Regions from separate parts of the Janthinobacterium paucivorans genome, predicted to be linked through region 1. Evidence: predicted binding sites of a transcription regulator. Region 1 holds the regulator's gene; each other region holds the start of a gene.
The links. Region 1 encodes FNR, which switches genes on or off when oxygen is low (the NO sensors DNR and NnrR bind a similar motif). Its sites were predicted from a motif close to TTGATNNNNATCAA; they were not measured.
Positions count from the first base shown of each region.

Region 2: the regulator FNR is predicted to act here: its motif matches at 1,551-1,564, upstream of ACQ4V8_RS20555 (universal stress protein).
Region 3: the regulator FNR is predicted to act here: its motif matches at 4,060-4,073, upstream of ACQ4V8_RS06795 (KamA family radical SAM protein).

Region 1 is NZ_JBNYXR010000011.1:113,752-120,085, forward strand. Features, by position in the region: gene ACQ4V8_RS14710 (response regulator) at 1-2,094, opposite strand, end outside; gene fnr (fumarate/nitrate reduction transcriptional regulator Fnr) at 2,334-3,092, shown strand; gene ACQ4V8_RS14720 (FixH family protein) at 3,218-3,742, opposite strand; gene ccoG (cytochrome c oxidase accessory protein CcoG) at 3,890-5,275, opposite strand; gene ccoP (cytochrome-c oxidase, cbb3-type subunit III) at 5,275-6,195, opposite strand; gene ACQ4V8_RS14735 (cbb3-type cytochrome oxidase subunit 3) at 6,188-6,334, opposite strand, start outside.
Region 2 is NZ_JBNYXR010000022.1:2-6,335, forward strand. Features, by position in the region: partial or broken rRNA gene ACQ4V8_RS20545 (16S ribosomal RNA) at 1-98, opposite strand, end outside; gene ACQ4V8_RS20550 (enoyl-CoA hydratase) at 531-1,307, opposite strand; gene ACQ4V8_RS20555 (universal stress protein) at 1,619-2,056, shown strand; gene mltA (murein transglycosylase A) at 2,096-3,136, opposite strand; gene ACQ4V8_RS20565 (hypothetical protein) at 3,414-3,560, shown strand; gene apaG (Co2+/Mg2+ efflux facilitator ApaG/CorD) at 3,585-3,959, opposite strand; gene rpe (ribulose-phosphate 3-epimerase) at 4,126-4,806, shown strand; gene ACQ4V8_RS20580 (phosphoglycolate phosphatase) at 4,806-5,522, shown strand; gene trpE (anthranilate synthase component I) at 5,772-6,334, shown strand, end outside.
Region 3 is NZ_JBNYXR010000004.1:153,686-160,019, reverse strand. Features, by position in the region: gene ACQ4V8_RS06815 (hypothetical protein) at 1-102, opposite strand, end outside; gene ACQ4V8_RS06810 (HDOD domain-containing protein) at 204-1,070, opposite strand; gene ACQ4V8_RS06805 (methyl-accepting chemotaxis protein) at 1,684-3,402, opposite strand; gene ACQ4V8_RS06800 (cache domain-containing protein) at 3,471-3,929, opposite strand; gene ACQ4V8_RS06795 (KamA family radical SAM protein) at 4,213-5,577, shown strand; gene ACQ4V8_RS06790 (MFS transporter) at 5,580-6,334, shown strand, end outside.

The sequences.
Region 1 (6,334 bases):
CTGGCGGATGGCCTTGGCCGTAGCCAGGCCATCCATCACGGGCATGTGCCAGTCGGCCAGCACCACATCGTAGGGCTGCTGCTGTGCCAGGCGTTCGCGGTACAGTTCGATGGCGGCAAAGCCGGAATCGACTTCGTCGGCTTGCCAGCCCCACGCTTCGATCAGCTTGACGATCAGTTCGCGCGCGGTGCGGTTATCGTCGGCTACCAGCAGGCGCAGCTGGCCCAAGGCTGGCGTGCGCCGCGTTTCGGCTGCTTGCGCCAGCATCTCGAATGGCACGCTGAAAGAGAAGCGGCTGCCCTTGCCTTCGCTGCTGGCGACGGCGATGTCGCCGCCCATCATGTGGATCAGCTGCTTGCTGATGGCCAGGCCCAGGCCCGTGCCGCCGAAGCGCCGCGTGATGCTCTGGTCACCCTGTGAAAACGCGGCAAACAGCTGCTGTTGCTGCAGTTCCGTCATGCCGATGCCCGTGTCGCGCACTTCGAAGCGCAGCCAGGCGCGCCCTTTCCCGCTTTCGGCTTTGCTGACGGCCACCACCACTTCGCCGTTCTCGGTAAACTTGATGGCGTTGCCAGCGAGGTTGACGAGGATTTGTAGCAGGCGCTGGGCGTCGCCTACCAGGCACCGCGGCACGTCGGGCTCGACGGCGATGGCCAGTTCCAGCTCCTTTTTACCCGCATTCATGGTCATCGTCGTGGCCAGGGAATTCATGACTTCATCGAGGTCGAACTCGACGGGCGACAATTCCATGCGACGCGCTTCGATCTTCGAATAATCGAGCACGTCGTTGAGGATGCCCAGCAGTGATTGGCCCGCCACGCGCACCATGGTCAAATACTTGCGCTGTTCCGTGTCGAGCTTGGTATTTCCCAGCAGGTACACCATGCCCAGCACGGCATTGAGGGGTGTGCGGATTTCATGACTCATATTGGCTACGAAGTCGCTCTTTGCGCGGTTGGCCGCCTCGGCCCGGTCGCGCTCCTGTTCCAACTCCTCCGCGCGTGCTTCGAGCTCTTGCTGCAGGCGATCGCGTTCGCTCATTAGGTCGTTGAACGCTTCCGTCAGTTCGCCGATCTCGTCGCGCTGCCGCACCGGTACCGGGCTGAAACGACTACCGCTAGTGCGCAGCGCTTGCAGGGTGTCGCGCAGGCGTACCAGCGGCGACAGCAGGCGCACGGTAAGCCAGCCCAGAACAAAAGCGGCCAGCAGCGAAGCGAGGATACCCCACAGCACCAGCCGGTACAGCACACCATCGAACGGCTCGAAGGCATCATCGACGGGCAGCGAGGTAGCCAGCAGCCAGTTCACCGATTTCAGGCGCTTGAAGCTGTTGACGGCCGTGATGCCGCGGCTGTCGGTGCTGATCATGCTGCCTTCGCCATCTTGTTTCAGCAGCGCGGTGGTCGCCAGATTGGTGTCCGGCTGGCGCGGCTGCAGCAAACGGCTGGGGTCGGGGTGCAGCACGTAGCGCGGCACGGCGCCGCGCGTGAGAATCGAGTAATAGCCGTTCTTGCCGATTTTTTCCGAGCGCAGGCGCCCCAGCAGGTTGTCCTTGTACAAACGCAGCACGCCGACCACCATGCCGGCCACCTGGCCATCGGCGGCCATGACGGGTGCGACCATTTGCACGATGGGCATGCCGCTCGACTTGCTCAGCATTGGCTCGGTGATCATGGGTAGGCGCGTGCGCAGGACGGTCTGGAAATACTCGCGCTCGGTGACGTTGATGCCTGCACGCCCCTTGACGAGCGGCATGTCGGCCACGATGGCGCCTTGCGCGTCGAGCACCAGTACATCGTCGAACAGGACTAGCATCGAGCGCCGCGTATAGTATTGGCGCAATTGGGCGGGCTGTGCGATCAATTCCGGCGGCTGCTGCCTGGCCGTCAGGGTGACAATCTGCAGCAGCATGCCCAGCTTGTCGTCGAGCTCGGCAGCGGTACGCGTGATCAGCGAGTATTGCTGGCCCAGCAGTACTTGGCTGAAGTCGTCGCGCATGTGCTGCACCTGGATCATGGTGACCAGCGCGATCATGGCGATCGAGGTCAGGCTGGTGGCCAGGGCGACTTTTGCTTTAATGCCGAGAGGCTTCATGATGTCCTTTTGAGTACCGGGCGGCACAGACGGCAGATAACGCCTTCAAGAATTCTCCTATCAATACATTAACTTTGCAAGCGGCGCTGAGTAAATTGCCCTCCCCGTATGGGCTTTTGACGATGTTGCCATATAATTAAAGGATGGACGTCGTTTATTCACCGAAATTACGCTGAAATTGGCACACGGCAACTCTGTATGCAGTAAACTTGTCATTGCATTTTCTAAAAGGTACCGACATGACTGAAGCGCTCCTCACTCTCACCTTGCCCGCAGTGAACGTGGAAGCATTGCGTGCGCGATGTTCGACTTGCAGCATGCATCAATTGTGCCTGCCGATGGGTCTCGATGTGGGCGACATGGACAGGCTAGACCAGATCATCGGCCGTCGTCGCAAGATTGTGCGTGGTGCCTCGCTGTTTCGCATCGGCGATTCGTTCCAGAACTTGTACGCGATTCGTCTGGGGCATTTCAAGACGTACCAGATCAATCCTGGCGGCGAAGAGCAAGTGACGGGTTTTCAGATGGCCGGCGAACTGCTGGGCATGGATGCCATCAGCGCCGACCGCCACCACTGTAATGCGGTGGCGCTGGAAGATAGTGAAGTGTGTGAAATTCCATTTTCCAGCCTGGAACAATTGCTGGGTAATATGCCAACCTTGCTGCGCCATTTCCATCGCATGATGAGTCAGGAAATCACGCGCGAGCAAAGTGTCATGCTGTTACTGGGCAATATGCAGGCGACCCAGCGTTTTGCCGCCTTTATCGTCAACCTGGCTTCGCGTTATGAAGCGCGCGGCTATTCGGCCAGCAAATTTCAGCTGCGCATGTCGCGCGAGGAAATTGGTAACTACCTGGGGTTGACCATCGAGAGCGTCAGCCGCTTATTGTCGAAGTTTAAGAAGGAAGGCTGGCTGCGCGTTTCCAACCGCGAGATCGAGATCTTGCAGCCGGCAATATTGAAGGCCATTACGGCCGGCACGGACGTCTGCAAATAATAGCACCGTCAAAACCTGCTGCGCGTCGCGCTTTGCGGCCTGCGATGCTCGCTGTGCTCTAGCACAGCTGCGCTCTTAGCCACAAATCACTGCCGCTCGCTACGGTTTTTTCCCGGCGCTGTACGTTATAGCTCTGCATCCGCCTGCAGCGCGATGCTGCGCTGCAGTGGCCAGGTCCAGATGCCGGACAGGCGCCACTCGCGTTTGTCGTTTTCCACCAGCACTTGCCAGCGGCTGCGCTCTAGCATCGGTAGCGCTACTGAGAAGTTGCCGGCCGCATCGGGCTGCACCAGTAGCTTGATATCTTTTTCCGGCAGGGTCGCATGCGCCAGGTGCAGCTGCAACGGACCCTGGTAAGCCTTGCCGACGCTGCGCACGGAACCACTGAGACGCGCCGACGCCACGTCATAGGACAGGCTGGTAGCCATCGCCAGCTTGCTGGCGACCGTATCGCGTCGCAAGTCCTGGTTGATGGCCTTACCTTGCTTGTAATAATCGCCCACCACCAGCGCATCGGGCTGCGTAAACGCGATATACGCCATGCAGCTGCCAACGACCATGGACAGGCCGGGACCTATCATCAGCAGCCAAGGCCAGCGATGCTTGTACCATGGTGCAACGGGTGCTTGCAGCTTGAGGCTGTCGGACATTTTGTTCTCCTTGAGGGCAGGCCCTTTGGGCCTGACCCCAGCTTTTGCTTCTGGGTTGAAAATAAAGTAAAGCTAACGCATGTTTGATGCTGGCCCAACGGCGAAATGCCGGGGTCAGACCCGAGGGATCTGACCCCAACATCAACCTTAGCGCGGCACGATGAATACCGCGCCTTCACGCACATGCAACGCTGGGTTGTCCAGCGAGTGCAATTCGATGGCAATCTTGTTCGAGCCCTTCTCGCCGACACCGTGCGGCACGCGCAGGCGGATGGGCCAGCCCAGCGTTTCCGTCGGCTGTAACGTCACCTCTTCGCGCGTCAGCAAGGTCAGGCCCGGCAAGCCGGAAACGCTGATTTTAAAATGCTGAGTTTGCTCCGAGGTATTCATGATTTGCAAGCGGTAAACGTTCTCGACCATGCCGTCTTCCACTTCGCGACCCATCGAACCGCGGTCGCGGATGACGTCCATTTTCAGGGGGGTGCGCAGGGCCAGTGAGGTACACACGGCGATGATGATCAGCCCCAGGATGGCGGTGTAGATCAGTACGCGCGGGCGCGTGGCGCGCTGGCGGATTTGCTGCGAACTGAAGTTGTTTTCCATCGCATGGTCGGTACTGTAGCGTACCAGTCCGCGCGGCCGGTCGACCTTATCCATCACGCTGTTGCAGGCATCGACGCAGGCGGCGCAGCCGATGCATTCATACTGCAGGCCGTTGCGAATATCGATGCCGGTCGGACACACTTGCACGCACAGGGTGCAGTCGATGCAGTCGCCCAGCTTGTCGTTGTTGCCGGCCTTCTTGCTCATGGCACCACGCGGTTCGCCGCGTTTGGCATCGTAGGTGATGATCAGGGTATCCTGGTCGAACATGGCGCTCTGGAAGCGCGCGTAGGGGCACATGTATTTGCACACCTGCTCGCGCAGCCAGCCCGCGTTGCCGTAGGTTGCCAGGCTGTAGAACAAGACCCAGAACCATTCCCAGGGACCGAAATCGAGGGTGATCACCTCGTGCGCCAGTTCCTTGATCGGCGTGAAATAGCCGACAAAAGTAAAGCCCGTCCACAGGGCGATGGCGCCCCACACCAAGTGCTTGGCCGTCTTCTTGACAACCTTGCGCACGGAGGGGCCTTGCTTGTCGAGGGCCATGCGCGCGCTGCGCGTGCCCTCGATTTTGCGTTCGACCCACAAGAAGATTTCCGTGTAGACCGTTTGCGGGCAAGAGAAGCCGCACCATACCCGCCCGGCGAGGGCTGTGACAAGGAACAAGGAATACGCACAGATGATCAGCAGGGCCGCCAGATAGATGAAATCCTGGGGCCACAGCACGACGCCAAAAATGTAGAACTTGCGCGTGGTCAAATCGAACAGCAGGGCTTGCCTGCCACTCCAGGTCAACCATGGCAAGCCGTAGAACGCCAGCTGGGTAAGCCAGACACATACCCAGCGCCAGGTAGCGTAGCGTCCTTTGGCCTCGCGAGGGTAGATTTGCTCGCGGGCCGCATACATCTTGATGACTTGAGGGTCTGACATTATTTCACGGGTGTCTGTGGATTCGACAGGCTCCAGACGTACGCCGACAGTACGTGCACTTTCGATTCCCCAAGGAAATCGTTGAAGGCCGGCATGGCGTTATTGCGCCCCTTGCGGATGGTTTCCATGATGGTATCGGCGCTGCCGCCGTACAGCCAGATCTTGTCCGTCAGGTTAGGCGAACCCAGCATCTGGTTGCCCTTCGCATCGGCACCATGGCAAGCCATGCAGGCGCCGAACTTGGCCTTGCCCAATACCGACTTTACCGGGTCCGAGGTCGAACCGGACAGGCTCAGCACATAATGGGCCACGTTCTCGACATCCTTTTCGGAGCCCAGGGCGGCACCCATCGGTGGCATCTGCCCATTGCGGCCGTGCATGATGGTCGTCTTGATGACGTCAGGTTCGCCGCCATACAGCCAATCCTTGTCAGTCAGGTTAGGGAAGCCCTTGTTGCCGCGTGCATCCGAACCGTGGCATTGCGCGCAGTAGGTCAGGAACAAACGCTGGCCGATGGCTTGCGCCTGCGGATCGGCGGCCACCGTCTTCAAGTCCTGGCTCAGGTACTTGTTGAACAGGGGACCGTAGTCGGCTTCCGCTTTCTTCAGCTCTTCCTCGTACTGGCCTGTCGATTTCCAGCCCAGGCTACCGGCATAGTTGCCCAGGCCCGGATACAGGAACAGATATGCCAGGGCGAAGACGATGGTGATGTAGAACAACCACATCCACCAGCGCGGCATCGGCGTATTGAGTTCCTTCAAGTCCTCGTCCCAGACGTGGCCCGTGGTGCCATCGGCAGGGGCACCGGCAGCCACTTTGACCTTCGACTGCGAGTACAGCAGCACGCCGCAGCCGATGATGCCCAGCAAGGACAATACGATGATGTAAATATTCCAGAAGCCATTGGTAAAGTCAGCCATGGTTGCGCTCCCCTTGTGCCGGCACGGGCATAGATACCGGCGCGGCCGGATAGTCGAGCGCTTCGTCGTCGAACGGCAGGTTCGCCGCCGCGTCAAAGTCGCTATTGCTGCGGCTGAAAGTCCACCACAGGATGCCTGC
Region 2 (6,334 bases), on a different contig from region 1:
CACTCGCCACCAGAGCAAGCTCCGTGCTGCCGTTCGACTTGCATGTGTAAGGCATGCCGCCAGCGTTCAATCTGAGCCAGGATCAAACTCTTCAGTTTAATCTCTGTTACTTTGCCTTTTTACAGGCATGGTCGAACTATTTAACTAGTTCAAACCCCTCGCATTGCGAGGTGTTTGCTCACTCAAAAAACTGACAGGCCACTACTTTCGTAGCGCCTATTTCATTATTTCTTGTGAACATTTGATATTTTAAGTTTTACAGCGATCCGAAGATCGCTGCTGCACTTACATCAAATGCCCACACTTATCGACTGTTAATTGTTAAAGAACTGTATCCGTTACTGCTTTCGCGCTATCAACAAAGCGTTGTGTTTGTCAGCTGCGAAGAAGAAAGAGTATGAAGCATTTTACTAAATCCGTCAACTCCGTTTTTCAGCGCATTGCGCTAAAAAACTTTTTACTACCCAGCCCCTGGAGGCCGTCCCTTTTGTGCCGCAAACTAGTGCGTCTCATCGGGGAGGCGAATCATATCAAAGACCGTCGAAGTTTGGCAAGCGCTTTTCAAGGAAAGCGTGCATGCCTTCTTTTTGTGCAGGCGTACCGAAGGCAGCTTGGAACAGGCGGCGCTCGTAGGCGACGCCATCGGTCAAGGTAGTTTCAAAGGCGCGGTTGACGCAATCCTTGATCATCATGGCCACCGAGGTCGGCATGGCTGCGATGGCCTTCGCTGCAGCCAGGGCTTCTTCCAGCAACTTATCTGCCGGCACCACGCGCGATACCAGGCCGATGCGTTCCGCTTCCAGCGCGTCTATGGTACGTGCCGTCAGCAGCAAGTCCATGGCCTTGGCCTTGCCGATGGCGCGCGGCAAGCGCTGCGTGCCGCCCGCACCCGGCGTGACACCCACCTTGATTTCCGGCTGGCCAAATTTGGCGCTGTCGGCGGCGATCAGAAAATCGCACATCATGGCCAGTTCGCAGCCGCCACCGAGTGCGTAACCGGCTACGGCTCCCACTACGGGTTTGCGCACGCGCAAGATGTGCTCCCAGTTGCGGCTGATGTAGCCCTGGGTAAAAGTATCGGGATAGGTGTAATCAGCCATGGCGGCGATGTCGGCGCCAGCGGCGAATGCTTTTTCGCTACCCGTGAGCACGATACAACCGATATTCTCATCCGCATCGAACTTCAGCAGGGCGTCGCCGAGCTCGTTCATCATATTGTCGTTCAGTGCGTTGAGCGCCTTGGGGCGGTTCAGGCGGATGAGCGCCACTTTGTCCTGGATGTCGATGATCAGGTCTTCGTATTGCATATAGTCTCCTCTGGATGAACACGGTAACGACGATTGTAGCGGCTAACGGGAGCAGTACGGCAGTTGCGCCGCCATTATTGTGAATCGACGCACTTTTTATCGAACAGCGTATTTTCTCTGCCTTTTACTGGCACAGCTTTTGTCGGCACCCGTCGCCATGGCGTGCGCGCCTGAAACGATGAACGGGCATACACTGCTAAAAGATTGCCTTGGCGACACTATTCATGCCCAAGCCTGTGAGTTTTGATTTACATCAAAGTTTTAATTGACGCACATACATAAGCTATCTCATATCACTCTAGGAGCACGTCATGTTTAACACCATCTTGTTTCCCACCGATGGCTCGCCGCTGTCAGACAAAGCCGCCGAGACAGCCATCGCCTTCGCGCAATTGAACAAGGCCAAGCTGGTTAGCATCAGCGTGGTGCAGCCCTTCCCGTTCTCGCCAATGGCCGATGGCGGCGTCGTGCTCGACGCCGGCTTGTACGAGCAACAAATGCAGGAAGCATCGCAACGCGCCGTCGACAAGATCGGCGAAGCAGCAAGCGCTGTCGGCGTTCCCTTCGAAGGCGCGGTCGTCGTCTCGCCCAGCCCGCACGAAGAAATCGTCAATGCGGCGCAAACCTACCATTGCGACATCATCCTCATGGCCTCGCATGGGCGCAAGGGCTTGAACAAGCTGTTCGTGGGCAGTGAAACGCAAAAAGTGCTGGCGCATACCCAGTTGCCAGTCATGGTCCTGCGCTAACCTTGCGCTAGCGCATCCCCGCCCGGCGGCGCGAGCAACTCAGCGCGCCGGCGCCTGCTTCGGCAGCAACACCCACACGGCGCCGCTCTGCTTCATGCGGCCCGCGTTTTCCGCCGCTTCCGTACCGAAACCAAAGAAGTAATCGACCCGGATGGGCCCGCGAATGGCGCCGCCCGTGTCCTGCGCCATCACCAGGCGCTGCATGGGAATCTCGCTATTGGCTTGCGTGGTAGACAGAAACACGGGCGCGCCCAGCGGCAGGAAGCGCGCATCGATGGCCACCGAACGCTGCGGCGTCAACGGCACGCCCAAGGCACCCTTAGGCCCCACTTTGGGATCGGGCAGGCGCTCTTCCTTGAAGAAGACATAGCTCGGGTTGGCGTTGAACAATTCATCCTTGCGCGTGGGATGGCCGGCAATCCACGCCTTGATGCCCTGCGCGGACGCCTGGCTCAGCGTCAACTCACCCTTGTCGACCAGGTAGCGGCCGATCGATTTATACGGATGGCCATTCTGCTCTGCGTAAGCCACGCGCACGGTTTCCTGCGTATCAGTCAGCTGCACGCGCCCGGAACCCTGCACTTGCAGGAAGAATGCTTCGACTTCATCATCCACCCACAGCAATTCCTTGCCCGTGACCGCAGTGGCGCGCTCGATCTCGGCGCGGGTCGCGTACGGGATCACCTTCTTGCCGACCAGCTTGCCACGCAAACGCATGTTTTTCAGTTCCGGATACACCGCGCCCAGGTCGACCGAGACCAGGTCATCGGGCACCTTGTACAGCGGCGTCTGGTACGGACCGCCTCGCTTGCGCGCGCCGTGCAGCAGCGGCTCATAGTAGCCGGTGACGAGGCCTGTGCTAGCGCCATCGGCGGTGATGACTTGATTGGGCACAAAGAAGGTCTCGAAGAACAGGCGGATGGCCTTGTCGCTGTTGGCATTCACCTGGCGCGCGATCGTGCATGACTCCTTCCAGTCCGGACGCTTGACCAGCACGCCGCATGAAGCCATGAAGGCTGGCCAGGCAGCGCGCATATCATCGCGGCCCCAGCCAGGCAAGGCGGAAAATTTGGCGGGCATAAACGTGGGAACCGCCGCATCTGTGCCATCCCTGGCGTCAGCCGGCTTGGCTGGCATAGGCTTGGCTGGCACGGGATTGACAACAATAGGCGCAATCGCTGGCGCCTTCTCGCCAGCAGCACCGGGCGCTAGCGGTGGCGTGGTACAGGCTGAAAGTGCAAGCGCGACGGCACCGACTGAAACGAGTAGACTACTTCGTGTAAATAGACGGCGGGTAAATACTGGGCTGCGGGAACTACGGGTAAATAAACTGCGGCTAAATAACATAGGGGTGCGTATGTGGATCTTGATGATAGAGGCGCTGGTAGCGTTCTTCTTGCTGGCATTTATAGTTTGGTGGACCATGTATGCGGGTAAAAAACCCACGCCACCCGCGCGCACGCAGCTCGGCGAAGAACAGGACAGCACCGAAAAACTGAAATAAGGGGCGCACGCCCCCGGCCTGTCGTTAATGCAGGGTACGCGGCACCGACAACACGAATTCGGGTATCGGCGCTTCGAACTGATGACCATCTTCAGCCACGCAAAAGTATTCGCCGTGCATCGAACCTTGCGGCGTACCGAGCATGGTACCGCTCGTGTATTCGAACTGCTCGCCCGGCTGCAGCAAGGGCTGATGGCCGACGGCGCCCAAGCCGCGCACCTCTTCCACCTTGTTATTCGCATCCGTGATGACCCAGTGGCGCGAAATCAGTTGCGCGCCAGCCGTGCCCGTGTTGACGACACGAATCGTATAGCCGAACACGTGCCGCCCTTGGTCCGGTGCCGATTGCTCAGGCAGATATTGCGTCTTGACCGTTACCGTAAATTCATAAGTCGCCATCATCATTCCTATTCAGACATTGCCAGTCGTATATTGTGTCACGCGTGCTGCATGGGCCGCCGCGCGCCGTGTATTGTGCGATTCACTGTGCTTCAATGAGGCATGGTAACGGCGTCAAGCGTAAAATAGCGCATCTTCGCATTTTCTACTCTAGCCCTTAGCCACCATGACAACATTCCGTATCGCTCCCAGCATTCTGTCCGCCGACTTTGCCCGCCTGGGCGAGGAAGTGCGCAACGTCGTTACCGCCGGCGCCGACATCATCCACTTCGACGTGATGGATAACCATTATGTGCCGAACCTGACCATCGGCCCGCTGGTGTGCGAAGCGATCCGCCCGCACGTGCAAGTCCCCATCGATGTGCATCTGATGGTCAAGCCTGTCGATCGCATTATCCCGGATTTCGCCAAGGCTGGCGCGAACATCATCACCTTCCACCCGGAAGCGTCGGATCACCTTGACCGCTCATTGCAACTAATCCGCGACAATGGCTGCAAATCGGGCCTAGTTTTCAATCCGGGCACGCCGCTGCACTATCTGGAACACGTGATGGACAAGATTGACATGATCCTGATCATGTCGGTCAACCCGGGCTTCGGCGGCCAGTCCTTCATTGCGCAGGCATTGAAGAAAATCGCCGAAGCGCGCCGCATGATCGACGAATCGGGACGTGACATCATGCTGGAAGTCGATGGCGGCATCAAGATCGACAACATCGCCGCTGCCGCAGCTGCCGGTGCCGACACCTTCGTCGCCGGCTCGGCCATCTTCGGCAAGCCCGATTACAAGGCCGTCATCGATGCCATGCGTGCCGAATTGGCCAAGGCAAAAGTGGCGGGCGCCTGATGCGCGCGGGCACGGTAAAAGACCAGGTACTGGCCGGCGTGCGCGCCGCCATCATCGACCTTGATGGCACGATGCTCGACACCGTGCCCGATTTTCATGTCGCCATCAATGGCATGCGCACCGAATTCGACCTCCCCTCCATCAGTGCCGAGGCCATCAAACTGATGGTGGGCAAGGGCTCGGAAAACCTGATCCGCAGCGTGCTGGCGCTCGACTTCGATGCCGTCGGCGTGGAACAGCGTTTTGACACGGCGATGGAGGCTTACCAGCGCCACTACCTGGCCATCAATGGCCAGTTCAGCACGCTCTACCCGGATGTGGAAGCAGGGCTGGCGGCAATGAAGGCGGCGGGCTTGCGCCTGGCCTGCGTCACCAACAAGCCGATTGCCTTCGCCCTGCCCCTGCTGCAACAGAAAAATCTGCGCACTTATTTCGAGATCGTCTACGGTGGCGATTCGCTGCCGCAAAAAAAACCGCACCCCATGCCGCTGCTGCAAGCGTGTGCGCACTTCGACCTCGCGCCCGCCAAAGTAGTGACCATCGGCGACTCTTCGAATGACGTGCAAGCGGCGCGGGCTGCGGCTTGCCCCGTCTTGACGGTGCCGTATGGTTACAACCACGGACACTCTATACACGATACCGATTCCGATGGTATAGTAAATACGCTGCTTGAAGCAGCGCATCTCATAAGCATGCACAACAAACCGGCATACTGACCAACCCCAACACTATATCGTGAACACGTTTCTCATCAAAAAACACAATGTCACCCAAACCGGCTCGATTGAGGCCTGGCTTTGGCGACGCTGGCAATCCTGGCAGGCCTAAGGGCCGAGCCGTGTAAGATTGCTGTCGGCTGCGCATGCGCATATTGCATGCCCCGACAGGTTTTTTGATAACCCACCGCAGGGTTTGTGCTTAGACTGCACGACGCACACGCGTACCCTGGCGGCATGGAGAGACACATGACCGAACTCGAATTCAAATCGCTGGCCCAACAAGGCTACAACCGCATCCCCCTGATCGCGGAGGCTTTTGCCGACCTGGAAACACCGCTCACGCTATACCTGAAACTGGCGCAGACCCAGCAAGGCGGCAAGAACACCTTCCTGCTCGAATCGGTCGTCGGTGGCGAACGCTTCGGCCGCTATTCCTTCATCGGCTTGCCCGCCACCAGCGTCTTGCGTAGCTATGGCAACCGCACGGAGATCGTCAAGAACGGTGTCGTGATCGAAGAGCACGAAGGCAATCCGCTCGACTTCATCGAACAGTACCAGTCGCGCTTCAAGGTCGCCCTGCGCCCTGGCATGCCGCGTTTCTGCGGCGGCCTGGCAGGCTACTTCGGCTACGACACGGTGCGCCACATCGAGAAAAAACTGGCTGGCGGTGCGCCCAAAGACGATTTGAACCTGCCCGACATCCAGTTGATGGTGACAGAGGAACTAGCCGTCATCGACAACCTGTCCGGCAAACTCTACTTGATCGTGTATGCGGACACCACGCAGCCCGAGTCGTTCTCGAAAGCGCG
Region 3 (6,334 bases), on a different contig from region 1:
CAGGTTCAGGGCCATCGTGCACAGCATGCGCGTGACGGACTCATCCTTGTCTTCAGGCGTGTTGGCGGATTTACGGGGGACAGGGCGCTTATTTTTGGGCATGGCGATCAACAGGTTAAGAAAGACGGGTCAGGCGAACGGGCGCCAAGGCTCAGGCCAGGCGCCGGGACAGATCATACAGGTGGATGTGGCCGCCCGATACCTTAATGGTCGGTATCGAACATCTCGTGCAACTCGTCGAGCAGGTCGGCGGCTTCTTCCTGCGACAGGCCGAGATGCTGGCAGGCAAGTTCACCGCCCTTGTCCCATTCCAGCGAGGTACTGTTGCCATGGTAGCGTTGAATACCCTTTTCGGCCAGCAGCGACAGGGCGACGAGCGAGCGGATGGCTTCGTCCGTGGACGTGTCCGTTAATACCGAGTAGTCGTGATGGTGCAAAATCGCCCAGGAGACATCGGAGGACAGGCCCCAGTTGCGTGCCAGCAAGCAGCCGATGGCGGCGTGGTTGGTCTGGTGGCGTGCATCTTCCAGGCTGGTAAAGCAATTGTGCGCATCGTTGGCCGCCGCCGCGTACGTGTTGACGTAGTCGGGGAAGCGGTTCATCAGCAGGGGCACGCCGATATCGCAGAACAGGCCGAAGGTATGGGCGATGTCGGGCGGGGCGATGCGCAGCTTGCGCGAGGTAAATACCACGGCGCGCGCGCGCTTGGCCGACACATCCCAGAAGTTGTTCAGTTCCACGCCTTCCGCTTCCAGCGCCTGACGCGCCAGCAAGCCCGTCATCATGGCGCTGCACTGGTTGACGCCGAGAAAGTTGATGCCTTGCTCGACAGATTTGGCCTTGCGTGCCGCGCCATAGAAGGGCGAGTTGGCCAGTTTCAGCAGGGCGCCGGACATGCCGACATCGTTGGCGATGATGCGCGCGATGCGGCGTGGCGACGGGTCGTCTTCGGCCAGTTCGCGCTGCAAGTCGACCAGCAGGCTGGGGCGCGGCGGGATACGGATGGAACGCATCAAGGCGTCAACCGGATCTTCCTGCACTGCCTGCTTTTGCGCTGCCGCTTTCATCATCACGCTTTCATCATTATTTTCGTGCCCGGTGCTTATTCTGTCATGCGCTGGCGCTGTCTGCTTCATGAGCGTTTGGCGCAATGCCCGACGATTATCGCTGTTTATGCGTGGCAATAGTTCAACTCGACAATATATTCTGTAAAAAATCGCCGTTTTGACCTTGTTCATCGGATATTTTCGTCATTTTACGACGATGTTCATCGCCGCCGCCATGGCAAGAAGATTAATTTTTATTTATTTTTAAGGTGTGGCGAAGGGGACGGAGGGAAGCGCGGCAGGACAATTCTGGCATGAAAAACGCCTTGCCGGTATCAATTTTTCGGACGATTCCATTAGCGTGGCGCGTCCACTGAGCGGTCTGACCGTAATGCTCGACGGCGTGGGTGGGCGTAGCATGGAAACGCCAGCGTATGAGGGGCGCCATCGCGCCGCCGGCAAGTCTTGGTGCCATGCGCGAAGGGCGCGGCGTCTAGCGTCTAGCGTCTAGCATGTGCAGCAACTGTATTCGGGGCCGGACACAGGCATCGCCAGGGCGCTGGGGATGCCGTGGCGCCGCATGCCGGACGCTTCGCCCCACCTGCCGCATCCGCGCCAGCCGATGCGCGCGCCGGGCTTAATTACGCATCTGGCCACGCCGGCGCGGCGGCGTATCCTTGCTTGCGCGCAGGTCGGGCAGGCTGCGCAGCGCGCTGTGCTGCGCGCGCCTGTCCTTGCCTTCTTCCTTGATGCGACTGGCCGGATGCTGGAAGAGCGCGTCGTCGCTGTCGCCGAGCGGCGTAGCGGGTTGCTCGTCCAGGGTGAATACGGCTACGGCTGCCGACAATTTGACGGCCTGGTCCTGCAAACTGGCCGCCGCCGCTGCCGCCTGCTCCACCAGGGCTGCATTTTGCTGGGTGACGTCATCCATTTGCGTGACAGCCTGGTTCACTTCCGTGATGCCCGACGCTTGCTCGGCGCTGGCCTGTTTCACGCGCTCGATGATCTCGTTGACTTGCTGCACCGAGGCGACGATAGCGCCCATGCTGGCTCCGGCTTGCTGCACTGCAACACTGCCGCCATCGATGGTAGTGACCGAGGTGGCGATCAGGGTCTTGATTTCCCTGGCGGCCTGCGCCGAGCGTTGTGCCAGGGTGCGCACTTCGGACGCGACCACGGCAAAGCCGCGCCCTTGCTCGCCCGCGCGCGCCGCTTCCACCGCCGCATTTAGCGCCAGGATATTGGTCTGTAAGGAAATGCCATCGATCACGCCGATAATATCCACGATCTGGCGCGAATTGGCCCGTATCGTCGCCATCGTCGCCACCGCCTGCTGCATCGAAGCGCCCCCTTGCGTCGCCAGGGTCGACGCTTGCCCCGCCAAGTCGCAGGCCAGCTGGGCGTTGTCGGCGTTGTCATTGACGGCCTGCGTCAGTGCTTCCATGGCACTCGACGTTTCTTCCAGCGAGCTCGCTTGCATTTCCGTGCGCGCCGACAGATCCTGATTGCCAGTGGCAATTTCGCGCGACGCCGTATCGATCGATTGCACGGCGCCCATGATGGTGCGCAAGGTCTGGTTCAGGTGGGCGATGGTTTGGTCCAGCACGCGCGACGTGGCGGCGATCTCGTCCTTGCCGTGTTTGGGGGCGCCAGCCATCAGCTTGCCTGCCGCCAGGTCTTGCACGGCCTCAGTAATGCCGCAGATTTCCAGCAGCATGGCGCGGCGCACCAGCATGGTCACCACGATGGAAAGTACGATGGAGAGCAGGACGGCCAGCAGCAGGCTCCAGCCCAGGCGGCGAAACTCGGCGCTGGCCGTCGCATGGGCCTTGCTGCTGAGCTTCGTTTCGAGGGCCGACAGTTGTGCCAGTTGGGTATTGAATTGGCCAAATTGCGTTTCCGCCTTGAGCATGGAATTGGTGGCGATCGACTGGTCCATTTGCGCCATTTCCATGGTTTCCAGCACCGCCTTGCGGTAGCCGGCCAGGGCCGTGATGGCGGCATCGACCAAGCTGCGCTCGGCGCCCGTGGCCGTGGCGCGCAGCGCGGCCAGCTGGCTGCCGATGGCCGCATGGCGCGCCTTGATCTGTTGCTCCAGCGCATCGATGCGGGCCTTGGCGAAGCTGCCATTGGTCCACGACAGCAACTGGTACATATTGCCGTGTACGTGCTTGGCGTCGCCTGCCACGTCGCAGGCCGCCTTCAGATGCGTGATGCGCACGCGCACCATGTTTTCCAGCGAGGCATTTTGCCGCACCATGCCATACCAGGCGCCGGTCGAGCTGAGTATCAGCAGCAGCAAGACCAGCGCTGGCGCCAGCAATAATTTTGGTCCGATGCGTAATGTATTGAGCATGCTTGACTCCTGGCTATGGCTGTTCCAAGCGCTGGTGGCGCACGCTGTTGGTGTGCGCCATCGCGGCCTTATTTTTTGTAGATGCCCGCTTCCAGCACCACATCGTTGACGCGCAGGATATACGTGGTCTTGGGTTCGATCTTGCCGCTGGTGGGGTTTTTGTACTGGTAGTCGACCCAGCCCTTGCCCTGTTTTTGCGCCAGTTCAATGATTTCACGGCGATATTTTTTGCCGCTCGCGTCAGGCACGTCCGTCAAGTCCTTGCCCACAATGGAGGGATTGATGGGGTGAGCCAGCACAATGCCCGTCTTGAGGTCGCGCATGTCCACGTATAGCGAGCCCTGCACGAAGTCGGGATCTTTCGCCGTGATTTTCTTCATCATCTCTTCCTTGCCATGCGCCTTCATGAAGGCGGCGCCCCGTTCGGTCATGGCGATGGCGTCTTTTTCCGTTGCTTCGACTGCGGCACTGACGCTGCCGCCAGCAAAGGCTAGGCACAGCAGGCTACGCGTAATTAAGTATTGCATGACAGCTCCTTGTGAGAATCGAGGGATGATTTGCCAAGTCGTAATTTACGTCGTCAAAGGTTTCCTCAAATTGCGCAAGAACAAACTAAGGTGTTGCTTGTAGGCAGCGAACAAGGTATCGGAATGCCTGTTGATGTGAAGCAATTTGGTTCTGTACGGCAAGAATTATGCTGACTTCTGCCGCCATGCCAAGCTGGCATGGCAGTGGGAGAAAAGGTTGGAATTGAGCGATATAGGTTCAATTTCATGCTAGTTATCGCTATTTATTCGCAAGGAGCTCATCGTGTCCGCACTTATTACCGAGCCGTTTTCACCCAAGTTCAAGCCGTATACGCGGCACACCATTCATCAGGCGCGGCAGTGGGAATGGTTGCCGGAAGAGCAGCGCGAGGCTGTGCAAGTGGTCTCGCACGTCTTACCGTTTCGCACTAATGTCTATGTGCTCGACCAGTTGATCGACTGGAATAATATCCCTGACGATCCCATCTATCGCCTCGTTTTCCCCCACCGCGACATGCTGGCGCCCGAGCAGTACGCGCACTTGCGCGACCTCGTGCTGGTGCAGCGCGACAAGGCCGCCATCGACGCCTATGTGCGCGCTATCCGCCTGGGCATGAATCCCCATCCGGCCGGGCAGATGACGCATAACGTGCCTCGGATCAACGCTGAGCCGGTGCGCGGCCTGCAGCATAAATATGCGCAAACGGTGCTGTTTTTCCCCAGCGCCGGGCAGACGTGCCACGCGTATTGCACCTTCTGCTTCCGCTGGCCCCAGTTCGTCGGCATGGACGACATGAAGTTTGACGCGCGCGAGTCGCATGAGCTGGTTACCTACCTGAAACTGCATCCGGAAGTGACGGATGTGCTGATCACGGGAGGTGACCCGATGATCATGAATACGCGGCAACTTGCCGCCTACCTGGAGCCGCTGCTGGCGCCGGGCCTGGAACACCTGCAGAACATCCGCATCGGCACCAAGGCGGTGGCCTATTGGCCGCAGCGCTTTGTCTTCGAGCATGACGCGGACGATTTGCTGCGCCTGTTCGAGCGCATCGTCAAGGCGGGCAAGAATCTGGCCGTGATGGGCCATTACAGTCATGCCGTGGAGTTGCGCCAGGACATCGCGCAGCACGCCGTCAAGCGCATCGTGTCGACCGGCGCCACCTTGCGCATGCAGGGGCCGCTGATCCGCCACATCAATGAAGACCCGGCTAGCTGGGCCGAGTTGTGGCAGACCGGTACGCGCCTGGGAGCGATTCCGTATTACATGTTTGTCGAACGCGATACGGGCCCTCGCGGCTATTTCGAGTTGCCGCTGGCGAAGGCGCACGAGATTTTCCAGGCCGCCTACCAGAAGGTGTCCGGCTTGTCGCGCACGGTGCGCGGGCCCTCCATGAGCGCCTTTCCCGGCAAGATCGTCATCGATGGCATCGTTACCATCAATGGCGAAAAACTGTTTGCACTGCAATTTTTACAGGCGCGCAACCCGGACTGGGTGCGCCGGCCGTTTTACGCAAAGTTCGACGCGCAAGCGACGTGGATAGACGATTTACAGCCCGCGTTTGGCCACGAGAAGTTTTTCTTTGAAACCGATGAGCCTATGCCGCAGTTGCCGCAGAAAATCATCCGCCTGGCACAGGCCGCTTGAGCATGCACGGCGCCGACGCCTCCTCCCGTTCCGGCGTGGCCGTGTTTTACCTGGTGTTTCTGCCGTTTGCGCTCGGTCACTACCTGTCGTGTCTGCTGCGCGGCGTGAATGCCGTGCTGACGACGCAATTGCTGGCTTCCATCGCCCTGACGCCGGCCCAACTGGGCTTGCTGACCAGCGTCTTTTTTCTTGCCTTTGCGCTGCTGCAACTGCCGATCGGCATGGCGCTCGACCGTTACGCCCCCCGCACGCTGCAACTGTGGCTGCTGGCGCTGGCGGCCCTCGGTGCGTGGCTGTTCAGCCGGGGTCACAGCTTTGCCGAGTTGATGTGGGCGCGGGCACTCATGGGGGCAGGCTTGGGCGGTTGTTTCATGGCCGCCGTGAAAGCGATCTCGTGCACCATCGCACCCGCGCGCCTGCCATCCGTGCACGGCTACCTGATCGCCGTGGGTGGACTCGGCGCGGCCACGGCCACCATGCCCGTCAAGCTGGCCCTGCACTATACGGACTGGCGTGGCGTGTTCCTGGGACTGGCGCTGGCGGCGCTGGCCATCGGCCTGCTGATCCGCCTGCTGTCGCCGGCCCTGCCCGTGCCCGTTGTCGCCCACACGGTGAGCCAGGCCAGTGTCTGGCGCGTGTATCGCGACAGGGCCTTTCTGCGCACCATCGCGCTGATCCTGCTGCCGCATACGGTGTTCTTTGGCGTGCAGGGTTTGTGGCTTGGGCGCTGGCTATCCGACGTCGGTGGCTTGTCCGA